Regions from separate parts of the Lentzea sp. NBC_00516 genome, predicted to be linked through region 3. Evidence: riboswitches for the same ligand, from Rfam matches in the RefSeq annotation. Region 3 holds a riboswitch; each other region holds the start of a gene.
The links. A riboswitch is a leader RNA that binds a small molecule or an ion and turns the genes downstream of it on or off. The one in region 3 is predicted to bind cobalamin.
Positions count from the first base shown of each region.

Region 1: it holds a riboswitch for cobalamin, as region 3 does, so the genes downstream of both, OG205_RS40110 (FecCD family ABC transporter permease) here and OG205_RS06730 (prenyltransferase/squalene oxidase repeat-containing protein) in region 3, are expected to answer to the same signal.
Region 2: it holds a riboswitch for cobalamin, as region 3 does, so the genes downstream of both, metE (5-methyltetrahydropteroyltriglutamate--homocysteine S-methyltransferase) here and OG205_RS06730 (prenyltransferase/squalene oxidase repeat-containing protein) in region 3, are expected to answer to the same signal.
Region 4: it holds a riboswitch for cobalamin, as region 3 does, so the genes downstream of both, cobN (cobaltochelatase subunit CobN) here and OG205_RS06730 (prenyltransferase/squalene oxidase repeat-containing protein) in region 3, are expected to answer to the same signal.

Region 1 covers NZ_CP107840.1:8,654,344-8,658,548, reverse strand. The annotation lists gene OG205_RS40115 (ABC transporter ATP-binding protein) at 1-650, opposite strand, end outside; gene OG205_RS40110 (FecCD family ABC transporter permease) at 650-1,672, opposite strand; cobalamin riboswitch at 1,706-1,825, opposite strand; gene OG205_RS40105 (YciI family protein) at 1,930-2,349, shown strand; gene OG205_RS40100 (3-isopropylmalate dehydrogenase) at 2,472-3,509, opposite strand; gene OG205_RS40095 (S8 family serine peptidase) at 3,786-4,205, opposite strand, start outside.
Region 2 covers NZ_CP107840.1:3,346,849-3,351,053, reverse strand. The annotation lists gene metE (5-methyltetrahydropteroyltriglutamate--homocysteine S-methyltransferase) at 1-2,032, opposite strand, end outside; cobalamin riboswitch at 2,141-2,359, opposite strand; gene OG205_RS14955 (TetR/AcrR family transcriptional regulator) at 2,358-2,918, opposite strand; gene OG205_RS14950 (enoyl-CoA hydratase/isomerase family protein) at 2,995-3,735, shown strand; gene OG205_RS14945 (AMP-binding protein) at 3,728-4,205, shown strand, end outside.
Region 3 covers NZ_CP107840.1:1,528,905-1,533,109, reverse strand. The annotation lists gene OG205_RS06735 (hypothetical protein) at 1-1,433, opposite strand, end outside; cobalamin riboswitch at 1,517-1,656, opposite strand; cobalamin riboswitch at 1,702-1,852, shown strand; gene OG205_RS06730 (prenyltransferase/squalene oxidase repeat-containing protein) at 1,886-2,887, shown strand; gene OG205_RS06725 (ribonucleotide-diphosphate reductase subunit beta) at 2,941-3,969, opposite strand; gene OG205_RS06720 (ribonucleoside-diphosphate reductase subunit alpha) at 3,966-4,205, opposite strand, start outside.
Region 4 covers NZ_CP107840.1:9,637,904-9,642,108, reverse strand. The annotation lists gene cobN (cobaltochelatase subunit CobN) at 1-1,926, opposite strand, end outside; cobalamin riboswitch at 1,962-2,096, opposite strand; gene OG205_RS45005 (hypothetical protein) at 2,105-3,181, shown strand; gene OG205_RS45000 (precorrin-8X methylmutase) at 3,178-3,798, shown strand; gene OG205_RS44995 (precorrin-2 C(20)-methyltransferase) at 3,795-4,205, shown strand, end outside.

The sequences.
Region 1 (4,205 bases), 2.9 Mb from region 3:
ATCAGCTCGGGGACCAGCACCTCGGCCGGTGTGCCGGACGCGACGATCCGTCCTTCGTCCAGCACGTACAGCCGGTCGCAGAAGGAAGCGGCGAGGTTCAGATCGTGCAGAACCGTCAGAACCGTGATGCCCAGCCCGCGCGTGAGCCGGAGAACGTCGAGCTGATGCCGGATGTCGAGGTGGTTCGTGGGCTCGTCCAGCACGAGCACGCGCGGTTCCTGGGCGATCGCGCGAGCGATGAGCACGCGTTGACGCTCCCCGCCGGACAAACTGAGGAAGCTGCGTGAAGCGAGGTGCGACACGTCCACGGTGGACAGTGCTTCGGAAACCACCCGGGAATCACGCGCGGGATCGCGGTCGTGCGGCAGCCTGCCCATCTCCACGACCTCGGCGACCGTGAAGTCGAACTCGACCTGCGACTCCTGGGTCAGAGCGGCGAGGTGGCGGGCGACGTCGTGTCGCTTGTGGACGTTCTCGCCGTCGAGCAGGACGGTGCCGGCGTCCGGCTTGAGCGCCCTGTACACACAGCGCAACGTCGTCGACTTGCCGCTGCCGTTGGGGCCGACGATGCCGACGACCTCACCGGAGGCGTTCAACGAAATGCCGGAGATGATGTTCCGGACGGTGACGTCGTGCAGCTCGACGCGCATCAGCGGCCTCCGAAGACGTAGGACCTGCGGCGCATCAGGAAGATGAAGCACGGCACGCCGAGCGCGGCCGTGATGACGCCGAGCGGCAGTTCCTCCGGTGCGGCGAGCATCCGCGCGGCCACGTCGACCCACACCAGGAACGACGCTCCGGCCAGCGGTGCGAGCGCCAGGACCTTGCGGTGGTCTGCGCCGACGACCATGCGCGTCAGGTGCGGCAGCATCAGCCCGACGAACCCGACGGCGCCGCTGACCGCCACCAGCACGCCGGTCATGGCGGCGGTGACGATGAACAGGTGCGTGCGGAACCGGTTGACCGCGACGCCGAGCGTGGTCGCGGTCTCGTCGCCCATCGCCAGCGCGTTGAGCTTCCGCGCCTTGGTCGCCAGGTAGACGATGCCGGCCGCGGTCACGACGGCGGCGACGGGCAGCGACTGCCAGTTCGCCCCGCCGAGGCTGCCGAGCAACCAGAACATCGCGGCCCGCGCCGCCTCACCGCGCGGCGCCTGGAACACCAGCAGCATCGCCACGGCGGAGAACCCGTACGCGAGCGCCGTCCCGGTCAGCACGAGCCGCAACGGTGTGAGCCCACGGCTCGTGCGCGCGGTGATGTAGACCAGGGCCGTGGCGCCGAGACCGGTCAGGAACGCCCCCACCGACAACGCGTAGACGCCGAGACCGGACAGGATTCCGAGCGTCGCCACCGCCGTCGCCCCCACACTCGCTCCCGACGAGATGCCGAGCACGTAGGGGTCGGCCAACGCGTTGCGCACCATCGCCTGGATCGCGACGCCGACGGTGCTCAGCCCCGCCCCGACGACCGCGGCCAGCAGGACGCGGGGAAGCCGGATGTCCCAGACGATGTGGTACTGCCCGGCGAGGTCGGCGGGGATCGTGCCACCGGTCAGCGCCGCCCACAGCAGTTCGAGCGTGAGGTCGAACGGAACGGAGACGGGGCCGAGCGCGACGCCCGCGACGAGGCTGACGGCGAGCACGCCGACGAGCACGCTGATCTTGGAGAGCACTGGGTCCTTCCCGCAGTCCACGGCGGAGTCGGAAGTTCTAGGGCACCGTGAGCGGGTGTTCGGGCTCGTCCCTGGGTGGGACCTACCGTTGCGGGTCAGCGCCGGACTTCGACCGGTCTTCCCCCACGCACGACTGACCCGACCCTACCTGCGAAAACAGAAAGTTCGAAAATTCTCGGGGTGTGATGTCGATCCGGGCAGCGGCCCGTTCGACCTGTGGACGTCACCGAGGAAGACAACGAGCGAGGAGATCCACCGTGAAGTACATCCTGATCATGCGTGCCACCGACGAGGCCTACGCGAACATGGGCGAATTCGACTTCGACAAGATGCTGGAGACGGTCGGCGCGTTCAACGAGGAACTGGTCCGCGCCGGCGTGCTGCTGGCCGCCGAGGGGCTTTCCGAGCCGTCCGAGGGCGTCGTCGTCGACTACTCCGCCGAACCCCCGGTCGTCACGGACGGCCCCTACGGCGAGACCAAGGAGCTGTTCAACGGCTTCTACCTCCTCAACGTGTCCTCGAAGGAGGAGGCGATCGAGTGGGCCAAGCGCATGCCGATGGCCGGCCCGGGGTTCAAGACCGAGATCCGGCGCGTGCCGACGATCGACGAGTTCCCGCAGGACAACGAGTGGATCCAGAAGGAGCGCACATGGAGGGAAGCCAACGGCCAACTTTGACCGGAGCCCGCGAAGGCGCCCCGGCGTATCTGGGCAACGCCTTCCTGTACTGGTTACTCGTGAAAAAAACAGCCCCGGCCGGAAAATCCGGCCGGGGCTTCAAAACGTCTTGCGGATGAACCTCAGCCAGTGCGGACGTTCGACGACACGAGTGCCGCGAGACGGTCGCCGATGGCGTAGGTGGCCCCAGGCGACTGGTGGTCCCTGGTAGCGAGATCAAAGGCCACTGAGGCCTCGATCCGGCGTGCCGACTCGTGCTCGCCGAGGTGGTCGAGCAGCAGCGCGACCGACAGCACGGCGGCCGTCGGGTCCGCGATGCCCTGGCCCGCGATGTCCGGTGCCGAACCGTGGACCGGCTCGAACATCGACGGGTTGCGACGGGTCACGTCCATGTTTCCCGACGCGGCCAGGCCGATGCCACCCGTGACGGCGGCGGCGAGGTCGGTCAGGATGTCGCCGAACAGGTTGTCGGTGACGATCACGTCGTACCGGCCCGGGTCGGTGACCAGGTGAATGGTCGCCGCGTCCACGTGCTGGTAGGCCACGGTGACCTCAGGGTGCTGCAGCGAGACCTCCTCGACCACGCGCGACCACAACGAGCCGGCGTACGTGAGGACGTTCGTCTTGTGCACCAAGGTCAGGTGCCGGCGCGGACGGTTCGAGGCACGCGCGAAGGCGTCCCGGACCACGCGCTCGACGCCGAACGACGTGTTCAGCGAGACCTCGGTGGCGATCTCGTGCGGCGTGTCCTTGCGGAGCAGGCCGCCGTTGCCCGCGTACGGGCCTTCTGTGCCCTCGCGGACCACCACCATGTCGATCTCCGGCGGGTCCGCGAGCGGGCTGCGGACACCGGGGTAGAGACGAGCCGGGCGGAGGTTCACGTGGTGGTCAAGTTCGAAGCGCAGCCTCAGAAGCAGGCCCCGCTCCAGAATTCCGCTCGGCACCGACGGGTCGCCCACCGCGCCGAGCAGGATCGCGTCGTGCTGGCGAAGCTCTCCCAGCACCGACTCGGGCAACAACTCTCCCGTGGCGTGCCAGCGCGCCGCGCCGAGGTCGTAGCGAGTGATCTCGGCCGCCGGAACGACCTCTCCGAGGACCTTCAGGGCCTCAGCGATGACCTCGGGCCCGATCCCGTCTCCTGGGATCACTGCGAGCCGCATCCACACACCTCCCAGGTGTCAGTCCCCAATTGGTGGGACTACTTTCCTTCGCGAAAGGCTACCGGCATCCAGGCCGCTCGCCGCATGCCGGACACCCCATCGGGGTGTTATCTCCCGTACTGCGGGACACCCACACGGCCCATATCCCACTTTCGAGTGTCACTCGACCGCAGGAACGGGGTCGCGTCAAGGGGTGACGGCAGGCAGTTCCAGGCCGTGACATGCCGAGAGGCCCGGTTCCAAACGAAGAACCGGGCCTCTCGTGAAACATCCGATCTAGTAGGCGCCGCCCCGGCCACTCGACTTCACCAGGACGACCGACGCGCGGTCACCGTTGGCGTTGTGGTGGTTGAGGACCAGCAGCCCCTCGGACTTGTCGGCCTTCAGCGAGGCCTCGTTCTTGTTCACCACGAGCGCGGTACCCGGCTTCGCGAGGTACGAGAGCGCCGCGTCGCCGCCGCCTTGCGCCCACAGACCCGGCTTGAGCGGGTCGTAGGACAGGTTGCGGTCGATGACGTCGACGAGCTTGTTCGCGTTGCCCGGCGCGGCGTAGTAGCCACCGACGCCCACGACGTACGAGAGGCGGGCCGTGTCCTTCGTCGCGTCGATGCCCAGTGCGCTCAGCAGCACCGGCAGGACGACGACGTTGGTGTCCTGGACGTTCGCGTCGACGTCGCCGAACAGGCCGTTCACGCC
Region 2 (4,205 bases), 1.8 Mb from region 3:
CGTAGACGCCGGGGCCGATGCCCCGCGGGAACTCCAGGCCCTCCAGGATCTCCATCTTGGACCGCGCGGCCTCGATGGTCGTGACGTCGGCGTCGAGGTCGGAGATCGCGCCGATCACCTCGCCGAACTCCGAGTAGCACAGGTGGGTGTGGATCTGGGTGCCCGGCGTCGCACCCGCGGTGGCGAGCCGGAACGCGCCCACCGACCACTCCAGGTAGGCCGGTTGGTCCTTCCGGCGCAACGGGAGCAGCTCGCGCAACGCCGGTTCGTCGACCTGCACCACCCGGATCCCGGCGGCCTCCAGGTCGCGGATCTCGTCGCGCAACGCCAGCGCCACCTGGTTCACCGTGTCGGCCAGCGGCTGGTCGTCGCGGACGAACGACCACGCGAGGATCGTCACCGGACCGGTCAGCATTCCCTTGACCGGCTTGGACGTCAGCGACTGCGCGTAGGTGCTCCACGGCACCGTCATCGCCTTCGGGCGCGAGACGTCGCCGTGGATGATCGGCGGCCGCACGCACCGCGACCCGTACGACTGCACCCACGCGAACTGCGTGCTGGCGAAGCCTTCCAGGTGCTCGGCGAAGTACTGGACCATGTCGTTGCGCTCGGGTTCGCCGTGCACCAGCACGTCCAGGCCGATGTCCTCCTGCAGATCGATCACGCGACCGATCTCGTCCCGCATCCGCTGCCCGTACTCGTCCTCGGTGATCTCACCGCTGCGCACGGCCGCGCGCGCCTTGCGGATGTCACCTGTCTGCGGGAACGAGCCGATCGTCGTGGTCGCGAGCGGCGGCAACCCGAGCCGTGCCTGCTGGGCGGCGGCACGGTCCTCGTACGGCGCGCGGAGGCTGTGCTCCGGCCGCAACGACGCGATGCGCGCCCGGACGTGGTCGTCGCGGCGCGGGCTGGGCACCTGGCGCTTCGCCTCGTCCGCCCACGCACCGTCGGCCCCGTCGCGCAAAGCCTTGCCCAGCACCACGATCTCGCGCACCTTCTGCCGCGCGAACGCGAGCCGCGCCTGCACGTCCGGCTCCAGGTCCTCGGCCTCCAGGTCGTACGGCACGTGCAGCAGCGTGGAGGACGACGACACGACGACCTCGCTCGCGAAACCCAGCAGCGTCGCGGCCTTCGCCAGCGCGGCGTGCAGGTCGGTGCGCCACACGTTGCGGCCGTCGACCAGGCCGGCCACCAGGATCTTGTCGCGCAACGCGGGGATCGCGACCGACGTGTCCGGCGCGCTCACGAGGTCGATGCCGATCGCCTCGACCTGCGAGGAGGCCAGGATCGGCAGCGCCTCGCCCAGGTCACCGTAGTAGCCGGTGACCAGCAGCTTCGGCCTGCCGGGCAGCCCGCTGAGCGTCCGGTACGTGCGGCGCAACGCGTTCAGTTCGGCCGGTGTGCGGTCGGCGGCGAACGCCGGTTCGTCGATCTGCACCCACTCCACGCCCTCGACGCGCAGGCGGCCGAGCAGTTCGACGTACGCCTCCAGCAGGCGGTCGAGCAGCGTCAGCGGTTCGAAACCGGGGACCGTGCTCTTGGCCAGCAACAGGTACGTGACCGGGCCGAGCAGTACCGGCCGGGTCGTGATGCCGAGTTCGAGCGCCTCGCGGTACTCGGCGATCGGCTTGTCGCCGGCCAGCCGGAACTCGGTGTCCGGGCCCAGTTCCGGCACCAGGTAGTGGTAGTTCGTGTCGAACCACTTCGTGAGTTCCAGGGCCGCGGCGCCGTCCCGGCCGCGTGCCGCCGCGAAGTAGGTGTCCAGTTCGGACAGTCCGAGGTCGCGGAACCGCTGCGGGATCGCGTCGAACAGCAACGACGTGTCGAGCACCTGGTCGTAGAACGAGAACGTGTTCGACGGCACGGAGTCCAGTTCGGACAGTTCGGCCCAGGTCTGGGCCCGCAGGTTCCTGGCGGTCTCCCGCAGTGCGGCTTCGTCGATCTTCCCGGCCCAGTACTGCTCGACCGCGCGCTTCAGCTCGCGCTTCGGTCCGATCCGGGGGTAGCCGAAAACAGTGCTGCCAATGGTCACAGGCTCTCTCCTCGCGAGCGTGCGGAAGCACCGGAGACACGCGAGCAGGGCGGCACGGAGCCGTGCCCGTCAGCCCGCCCGAGAGGCTCCGGAGCACCGCGCACCGGGTCGGCGCGCGGACCGGCGGCAGGTCTTCGGACTCGTGGGCGCCGTTCTCGAACCCTGGGGTTCGCTCCTACCGGCCGTCGCTTCCCAGATCTGGCAGACCCAGTGCTTCTGACGGCTTTCGTTCCCACTCACCGCTGCGGGGCAGTCCCGGACTCGCACCGGGTTCCCTTTTGCTCCACCCGGAACGAGCCCAGGTGAACCGCTGGCAGGACCGACACTAGCGGGCGGCGCCGAGCATGCCCAGCGCCATGGCGGCGTATTGAATGGTGAGATCACTCAAGTTGACCGGCCCGGCAGGGGAGTACCACCGGGAGACGCCGCTGCACATCTCCAGCAACGCCAGCCGGGCGACACTCGGATCGGCCACCTTGAGCTTGCGCGCCTTCACGCCGTCGTCGATCGCGTCCTGCCAGAAGCGTTCGTAGCGGTCGCGCAACGCCACGATCTCCTCGCGGCGCTCGCCGGTCAGCGCACGCATCTCGCCGTCCACCACCGCTGTCTCGCGCGGCTTCTCGGCGTGCGCCCGCACGTGCATCTTGACCAGCGAGACGAGACGGTCGGTCTCGTCCCCGGTGATCTGCTCGGCCTTGCCGATCAACTCGGTGAGGCTCGTGCGCATGATCTCGACCAGCAGGTCTTCCTTGGTGCCCATGTAGTGGTAGAGCGTCGCCGACGAGAGCCCCGCGGCCTGCGCGAGGTCGCGGATGCCGGTGCCGTGGAAGCCGCGTTCGGCGAACAACCGCACGGCGGCCTCGCGGACCCGTTCCTCCGTCGTCATCTGCTGCCTCCCTTGACCGCCTGGACGCCGTCACTCTAGCGTCAGGCCCGATCGATCGATCGATCGAAGGGGAGAGATGACCGTCGACTACTCCTGTGCCGAGGGCATCGCGCAGGTGCACCTGAACCGTCCGGAACGGCTCAACGCCGTCGTCCCGGCGCTGGTCGAGGACCTGCTGGCCGCGTTCGCGCGGGCACGGGAGGACCAGGCGCGGGTGATCGTGCTGGCCGGGCGCGGCAAGGCGTTCTGCGCCGGCCACGACCTGAAGGAGCCGGTCCCGGTCGAGACCGAGGAGCAGACGCGGGCACGGCTGGAGCGCATCCAGGACGTGACCCGCGCGATCCGCGACTTCCCCGGCATCGTGATCGCCGCGGTCCACGGCTACGCGCTGGGCGCGGGCGCGGAGTTCGCGCTGGGGTGCGACCTGGTGGTGGCGCAGACCAGCGCGGAGTTCGGGTTTCCCGAGGTCGGCGTGGGGCTCAGCGTGACGGGCGGGATCTCCAGCCTGTTGCCGAAGCTCGTCGGCCTGGCGCGCGCCAAGGAGATGCTCCTGCTCGGCGAACGGATCCACGCTCCCCGCGCGCACCAGCTGGGGCTGATCAACTCCTACGTCCTGAACCACGAGAAGCACGCGATGAAGCTCGCGCGCCGCATCGCCGACCAGCCACCGGTCGCCGCCGGGCTCGCGAAAAAGGCGATCGACCTGGGCCTGGACTCGACGCTGGAGCAGGCGATGGCGACCGAGGTCGACCACGCGATCGTCACGAGCCTGTCCGGCGAGGGGGACGAGCCACGGGAGGAGTTCGGCCGTGGCTGACCTCGTCTTCGCGCTGCGGACGGCCGTCACGCGGTGGCCGGACAAGACCGCGTGGACGTTCGATCCGGGTGGCTCGTTCACGTTCGCCCAGATCGACGCGCTGTCCGACGGGTACGCGCAGGCGTTGCGGGGCAAGGGGATCCGCGCGGGTGACCGGGTCGGGATCATGCTGCGGAACGTGCCGGAGTTCCCGCTGGTGTGGTTCGCGCTGATCAAGCTCGGTGCCACGGCCGTGCCGCTCAACGTCAGGTACCGCTCGGTCGACGCCGATCACGTGCTGCGGACCGCCGAGGTGGTCGCCGTGGTCAGCACCGAGGAGTTCCGGCCACTGCTCGCCGATCACGTGGTGCACTACGTCGAGAAGTTGGAGCCCGTCGACGGGTTCGTGCAGGCCGAGGTGTCCGCGCCGGTCGGCCTGCAGTTCACCTCGGGCACGACGGGAAAGCCGAAGGCGTGCGTGCTGTCACACT
Region 3 (4,205 bases):
TCGCCGCGCACGAGCTTGTTGGCCAGATAGGCGCCGAGCTTCGCGGCGGACGTCTTCGCGGCCGGTTGCACGGTCTTCGGCGCCGGGGCAGGTTGGCGGACCACGGCCTTCGGCCTGGTCGCCGGCGCGGGCGTCTGAACGGTGACCGTCGCGGTCGTGGTGTGCCCGGTGACAGGTGGCGGCGTGGTCGTCGTGCTCTGAGAAGTCGTGGTGGTTCGAGACGTGGTCGTCGTCGTGGTGCTGCTCGGCGTGGTGGGCTCGGGCCCTTCGCCCTTGGCGAGCGCGTAGAAACCGGTCTGCGACAACCCGAGCGAGGCCTGCGCGCTCGCCCTGATCCACGTGTCGATGCCGGAGATGCCGCCGGTGCGCGCTGCCTGGTACGAGGCCGGGTTGTACGCGATCGCACCGATCTGCCCGGCCAGCGCGGTGCCCGAGTCGGACTCGCCTGCCTGCGCGGACTTCAGGAACTCCGTGCCCCTGCCCACCTCAGGGCCTGCGCCGCCTGCATCAGCGAGCGCCTGCACGATCAGGCCGGTGCTGTTGGTGTTCGGCGCCTCGGTCCCGACACCGCCACCCCAGCCACCACTGTCGGCCTGGTTGTTCTTCAGCCACGTCACGGTCCTGGCGATCGGCTCGTCGAGCCCGGCCGCCCCGGCGCGCTTCGCGGCGAGCATGGCCGACAGCGCGAGGCCGGTCGCGTCACCGTCCGGGGACGACGAGCCGTCGGCCTTGCCCTCGTCACACGACGACACCTTGAGGCCCTCAGGCCCCTGCACGTACCCGAAGAAGATCCGGAAATAGCCCTCGGAACACTGCTGCGTCACCATCTTGTCGATGGCGGGCTGGTCGTTCTCCCCCGCCACCGCCAGGCCGATCACGGCGAGGGACTGGCCGAACATGTTGGCGTTGTTGTTCACCATGTCCGACCACTCGGGGTTCTTCGAGTAGTCGCTGATCCGGCCGGCGTCGACGCCGGAACGGCGGATCGCCGCCTTCGTCTCGGCGACCATGTCGTGGCCGTCGAAGTCGCGCGGGTCGCGGCCGGAGATCTGCGCGGTGAGCAGGGTCTTGGCCACAGCACCGCCGACGATGATCTGGTCGAAGCCCTGGCCGGGAGCGAGGCCGTCCCAGGTGAAGTAGTCGGTGGCGTGCCCCTGGTCGTCCAGGAACTTGACGATCGGCTCGGCGAGCGCGCCGTCGCCGGACGCGTGCATCGCGAAGACCAGGTCGATCATCAGACCGTGGTCGGGCAGCTCGCCGCCGAGCGGGTTCTCCAGGGTGCCGTCGGGTCGAAGCTGGTGGGAGAGCCACACGGAGCTGGAGTGGGCGGCTTCGCGATCTCCCGCGGCGGCCGCGGTTCCGGCGATCGCCGTGGTGATCAGGCCCGCGCTGACGACGAACGCCAGTGCGGCCAGGCTCCTTCGCCGGGTCATCCTCTCCCCCTCCTCGTGCTGCTCGAGGAGAGGAGACGGCGCGGGGCGCCGGCAGCCACCCCTGCGTTTCGCGACAGCGGTCGGTCTGTTCACCCCGCCCGGATGGTGACCCGACTCGCCACTGCAGCAGTGGCCCACGGTTGCGCGACAGTGCCGGATTCCGACCGGCTTCCCCGTCACGGGCGAGGTATGAAGTTGTCGAGCCGAGCGAGGCTAACACCTGGAAACCGCCGATCGGCACCGCCTTCGGGGTCGGAGGCGAGCGTCACATCGCAACTCGGCACGAGGTCTTGCGCGACATGAGAACCTGTTGGGCGTTCAGCGCGGCGCGGGGGAAGTCCGGTGAGAATCCGGCGCTGTCCCGCAACGGTGTGCCCATTCGGGCGAGCCCGGTCACCCGCATCGCGCGGTGTTCACCAACTCCTGTCGTGGAAGTGCGGGAAAGGGTTCTCATGAGACGTCTGGTGCTCGCTGCTGTCCTGATGCTGGGCATTGGCACCGCTGTCACCCCCGCGGTGGCGGCAACGCACAACAAGTCCGACGCCGCCGCGGGCTGGCTCGCGCGGCAACTGGTCGACGGCGAACGGTTCGAGGCCGACTTCGGTGGCGAGAAGTTCCCCGACCAGGGCCTGACCATCGACGCGATCTTCGCGTTCGCGGCCGCTCGTTCCTCGGACACCAACGCCGAGAAGGCCATCACGTGGCTGGCCAAGCCGGAGATCACCACCGGGTACGTCGGTTCCGGCACCGAGGCCTACGCGGGCGCGCACGCCAAGCTGTTGCTGGCGGCGAAGGTGCGGCACAAGAACGGCAACTCGTTCGGCGGTGCCGACCTGGAAGCCGGTCTGCGCGGCCTGCTCGCGCCGTCGGGCAGGTTCTCCGACCGCTCGGACTTCGGTGACTTCTCCAACGCCTTCACCCAGTCCCTGGCGCTGCTGGCCCTCGACCGCACGCCGGGCGGCACGCCCGCGGCGGCCAGGACCTTCCTCGCCGGAACCCAGTGTCCTGACGGAGGTTTCCCGCTGAACTTCGGCCAGACCCCGTGCGCCAGTGACGTGGACTCGACCGCGCTGGTCGTGCAGGCGTTGCGCGCCACCGGTGACAGCGTGAACGCCGCCGAAGGCACCACGTGGCTCGTGTCGAAGCAGAACGCCGACGGCGGTTTCTCCGTCGGCGCCAACGCGTCCAACGCGAACAGCACCGGTCTGGCCGCGCAGGCGCTGGCCGGTCACCGCCCGGCCGCCGCGACGCAGGCACGGCAGTTCCTGCGTTCGCTCGCGGTCGGCTGCCCGGGTGCCGTCGCGGACCGAGGCGCGATCGCCTACGACGCAACGGGATTCGACCAGACGACCGCTCCGCGTGCCACGGCTCAGGCGGTCCTCGGCCTGACCGGGGTCAAGCTCGCGAACCTCGACGGCGGCGGCAACCCCGCCGCGCCGACGCTCGCCTGCTGACGAAGCGGTGCCCCTGACCGGCTTCCCGGTCAAGGGCACCGCACCCGCACGACTCAGAAGTCCTCGTCGAACGCCACCGTGCCGGTCACACCGACCTGGTAGGCCGACACGCGCCGTTCGAAGAAGTTCGACAGCTCCTGCACGTCCTGCAGCTCCATGAACGCGAACGGGTTCTTGGAACCGTAGATCGGCTCGATGCCGAGCACCTGCAGCCGCCGGTCCGCGACATGCTCCAAATAGGACCGCATGTCCGCCACCGACATGCCGGCGACACCGCCACCGAGCAGGTCCTCCGCGAACTGCACCTCGGCCTCGACGGCCTCGCGCAACATCTGCTTGACCTCCTCGTACAAGGAGTCGTCGAACAGGTCCGGCTCCTCGCGGCGCACGGTGTCCACGACGTCGAACGCGAACGCCATGTGCATCGACTCGTCGCGGAACACCCAGTTGGTGCCCGACGCGAGACCGTTCAGCAGGCCGCGCGAACGCAGGAAGTAGACGTAGGCGAAGGCGCCGTAGAAGAACAGGCCCTCGATGCACGCCGCGAAGCAGATCAGGTTGAGCAGGAACGACCTGCGGTCCTCCCGCGACTCCAGCTGCTTGAGGCTCGAGATCGAGTCGATCCACTTGTAGCAGAACTCGGCCTTGGCACGGATCGACGGAATCGTCTCGACGGCGGCGAACGCCTCGATGCGGTCGTTCTCGTCGGGCAGGTAGGTGTCGAGCAGCGTCAGGTAGAACTGGACGTGCACGGCCTCCTCGAACAGCTGCCGCGACAGGTAGAGCCGGGCCTCCGGCGCGTTCACGTGCTCGTAGAGGTTGAGCACGAGGTTGTTCGCGACGATCGTGTCCCCGGTCGCGAAGAACGCGACGAGCCGGTTGACCAGGTGTCGCTCGGCCTCCGAGAGCTTGTTCAGGTCGGCGAGGTCCGAGTGCAGGTCGACTTCCTCGACGGTCCACGTGTTCTTGATGGCGTCGCGGAAACGCTCGTAGAAGAGCGGGTAGCGCATGGGCCGCAGGGTGAGGTCCATGCCGGGGTCGAGCAGGGCGTTCTGACGCGCGGTGCTGGCGAGCGTGGTCACTGGCAGGCCTCACAGGACTCGGGGTTTTCGAGGGAGCAGGCGATGGCTTCGTCCGACGTCACGACGGGCACGGTCGGCGCCGCCGTGGTCGTCGTCGTGGTCGCCTGCTGGATGCGCGTCGCCGGGCGGGAGCGCAGGTAGTACGTGGTCTTGAGCCCGGCTTTCCAGGCGTAGAGGTACATCGAGGAGAGCTTGCCGATCGTCGGCGAGGCGACGAACAGGTTCAGCGACTGGCT
Region 4 (4,205 bases), 1.9 Mb from region 3:
GTCGACGTGCAGGATGAACTCGTCGAACTCCGCCTCGTGCGGCCGGTCCTCGAGGCCGAGGTCGTGGTCGAGCTTGGCGGCCTGGATCAACGTCCAGATCTGCGCGCGGGCCGCCGGCAGCTTGGCCGGGTCCATCGCGGAGATGTTGCCGTACTCGTCCAGCAACTGCTCCAGGCGCGCGATGTCGCCGTAGCTGTCGGCGCGGGCCATCGGCGGCACGAGGTGGTCGACCAGCGTGGCGTGCGCGCGGCGCTTGGCCTGCGTGCCCTCACCGGGGTCGTTGACGAGGAACGGGTAGACCAGCGGCAGATCGCCGAGCGCCGCGTCCGTGCCACAGGATGCCGACATGCCGACGGTCTTGCCGGGCAACCACTCCAGGTTGCCGTGCTTGCCGACGTGCACGACCGCGTCCGCGCCGAAGTTCGACTCGATCCACCGGTACGCCGCGAGGTAGTGGTGCGACGGCGGCAGGTCCGGGTCGTGGTAGATCGCGATCGGGTTCTCGCCGAACCCGCGCGGCGGCTGCACGATCACGACGACGTTGTTGGACCGCAACGCGGCCAGCACGATCTCGCCGTCCTTGGACTTGCTGTGGTCCACGAAGAGCGTGCCAGGGGCCTCGCCCCAGTGCTCCTGCATCGACTCGCGGAAGTCCTCGGGAAGCGTCTCGTAGAACTCCCGGTAGTCCGCGGCCGCGATGCGCACGGGGTTGCTCTCGAACTGCTCCTGCGTCAGCCAGTCCGCGTCCTGACCACCGGCCGCGATCAACGCGTGGATCAGCGCGTCGCCGTCCAGCTCCTGCACACCCGGCAGCGCGTCGCCGATGTCGTAACCGTGCTCCTGCATGGCCTTCAGCAACCGCACGGTCGACGCCGGCGTGTCCAGGCCGACCGCGTTGCCGATGCGGGAGTGCTTGGTCGGGTACGCCGACAGCATCACCGCGATCTTGCGCTCCGCGACCGGGATGTGCCGCAGCCTGCCGTGCCGGACCGCGATGCCCGCGACGCGCAGCGCCCGTTCCGGGTCGGCCACGTAGACGGTGAGGCCGTCGGAGTCGATCTCCTTGAAGGAGAACGGAACCGTGATGATCCGGCCGTCGAACTCGGGGATCGCGACCTGGGTCGCGGTGTCCAAAGGAGACAGTCCGTCGTCGTTCTCGTCCCACGACTCGCGGCTCGACGTGAGGCACAACCCCTGCAGGATCGGCACGTCGAGCGCGGCTTGCGCGCCGACGTCCCACGCGTCGTCGTCGCCACCGGCGGACGCCTTCGCGGGGTTCGTGCCGCCCGCCGCGAGCACCGTCACGACGAGCGCGTCGGCTTGGCGCAGCGTGTCGAGCAGTTCGGGTTCGGCGGTGCGCAGCGAGGAGCAGAAGACCGGCAGGGGCTTCCCGCCCTTGGCCTCGATCGCGTCGCACAGGGCGTGGACGAAGGCAGTGTTCCCGGCCACGTGATGCGCGCGGTAGTAGAGCACCGCGACCGTCGGGCCTTCTGGGGTGCCCTCGCGTTCCAGCACACCCCACGTGGGGGTGGCGGCGGGGGCCTCGAAGCCGTGGCCGGTCAGCAGCACGGTGTCCGACAGGAACTTGTGCAGCTCGGTGAGGTTCGCCGGACCGCCGTGCGCGAGGTAGAGGTGCGCCTCGGCGCACACGCCACCGGGCACCGTCGACAGCTCCATCAGCGCGGCGTCCGGCTGCTGCTCGCCGCCGAGCACCACCACCGGCAGGCCGCACGCCAGCAGCCAGTCGAGGCCTTCCTCCCACATCCGGCGCCCGCCGAGGATGCGCACGAGGACGAGGCTGACGTCCTGGATCAACTCGGGCAGGTCGTCGGTCGTGAGTCGCGCGGGGTTGCCGAGCCGGTACTCGGCGCCGCTCGCACGCGCCGACAGCAGGTCGGTGTCGGAGGTCGACAGCAACAGGATCACGCAGGCTCCATCCCTCGTGGGGTCCTCGCCCCAAAGTGCGGGTGACTGGCGAAGCGGAGTTCCTGACTCCCAGCGGTGTTCGCTGGTCACAGTGGCGGGACCGCGCCGGATTCACACCGGCTTCCTCCTGCGCTTCGTCGTTCGGGCTCACCCTAACCGGCGGGTTACAGTCCGACCTATGCGTAGTCACCCGGACGCCTGCCCCGGCGCCGTCGAGCTGCACGCCGCGGCCGACGGCGGGCTGGCGCGCATCCGGGTGCCGGGCGGCACTCTTTCCGCTGCTCAGTGGGACGTCGTGCGCCTCGCGTCGCTCGAACTCGGCACCGGCTCGGTCGAACTGACCTCGCGGGCGAACCTCCAGATCAGGGGGCTGGCGGACGGCGTGGAACTGGGCGCGCGACTGGCCGCGGCCGGACTGCTGCCCTCCGCGTCGCACGAGCGGATCCGCAACATCATCGCCGCCCCGCTGGACGACAACCAGGCGCTGGTCGACGCGATCGACGCGGCCCTGTGCGCGGACCCGGCGCTGGCTTCGCTACCAGGGCGTTTCCTGGTGACGGTCGGGGCCTCGGTGAGCGGGCTGGGCGGCGACATCGGCCTGGCAGGCGACGTGCTCCTGCTCGCCGGCCGCGACACCGGCATCCGCGTCACCGACCCCGTCGACGCGGTGGTCACCGCCGCCCGCCTCTTCCAGCAGCTCCGCGGCGCGTCCTGGCGCCTGTCCGAAGTGGACGACGGTGTGCGAAAGATCACCGCCCACTTCGGCGCCTCCTCCGAGGCCTTGTTCGTCCCGGCTGTGACTCCTGTCGCACCTTCACCGTTGACCCCAGGCGTTCCACTGGGCCGGCTCGACGCCCACCAACTCCCGGGCGTCCCGCTCCGCCTGACCCCGTGGCGCAGCCTGGTCGTCCCCGCCGGCACCGACACCTCCGGCCTCATCACCGACCCGGTCTCCCCGTGGCACGGCGTCAGCGCCTGCACCGGACGCCCCGGCTGCGCGAAGTCGCTCTCCGACGTACGCGCCGATGCGCGCGCTTGGGTCAACGGCCGCACACGGCCCGATGCGCACACACGGCCCGATGCGTCCGACCACACACACGCGCCAGGCCGGGTACCCCCAATTTCAATTCTAGGGAGCAGGTCCGACACTCCCGGCGCCGTGCACTGGTCGGGCTGTGCCCGCCGCTGCGGTCGTCCCGCCGGCGATGTGACCGAGTTCGTCGCGACCGGCGACGGCTACGAGGAGATCCGTTGACGCAGTACATCAGGGACGGGGCGGAGATCTACCGCCAGTCCTTCGCCACCATTCGCGCGGAGTCGGACCTCACCAGGTTCCCCGCCGACGTCGCGAAAGTCGTCGTCCGCATGATCCACGCGTGCGGCATGACCGACCTGCCGGACGACGTCGCATTCTCCCCGAACGTCGTGCGCGACGCCCGGGAGGCGTTGCGGAACGGTGCGCCGATCCTGTGCGACGCCAACATGGTCGCGTCCGGCGTGACCCGCCGCCGCTTGCCCAAGGACAACGAAGTCCTTTGCTACCTGCAGGATCCGCGGACACCGGAGCTGGCGCAGACCATCGGCAACACGCGCAGCGCCGCCGCCCTGGAGCTGCTCGCGGACCGGTTCGACGGCGCGGTGATCGCGATCGGCAACGCCCCCACGGCGTTGTTCCACCTCCTCGACCTGATCGCCGCCGGAGCCCCGAGGCCCGCCGCGGTCCTGGGCATCCCGGTCGGGTTCATCGGGGCCGCGGAGTCCAAGGAAGCTTTGGCCGCAACGGATCTGGAGCACCTCGTGGTGCGCGGCCGGCGCGGCGGCAGTGCCATGACGGCGGCGGCCATCAACGCGATTGCGAGCGAAGAAGAATGACGGGCAAGCTCTACGGCGTCGGCCTGGGTCCCGGCGACCCGGAACTCCTGACGGTCAAGGCCGCGCGGCTCATCAACGAAGCCGACGTGGTGGCGTACCACAGCGCCCGGCACGGCAAGTCGGTCGCGAAGACCATCGCGGCGCCCTACTTCCGCAGCCAGGACGATCCGAATCCGCAGATCATGGAACAGCTCGTCTACCCGGTCACCACTGAGGACACGGACGACTACCAGGGTGAGATCGACGCCTTCTACGAGGAGGCCGCCGCCAAGCTGGCCGCGCACCTCGACGCCGGACGCGTCGTCGTCGTCCTGGCCGCTGGAGACCCGTTCTTCTACGGCTCCTACATGCACATGCACAAACGCCTGGCCGACCGCTACGAGTGGGAGGTGGTCCCCGGCGTCACG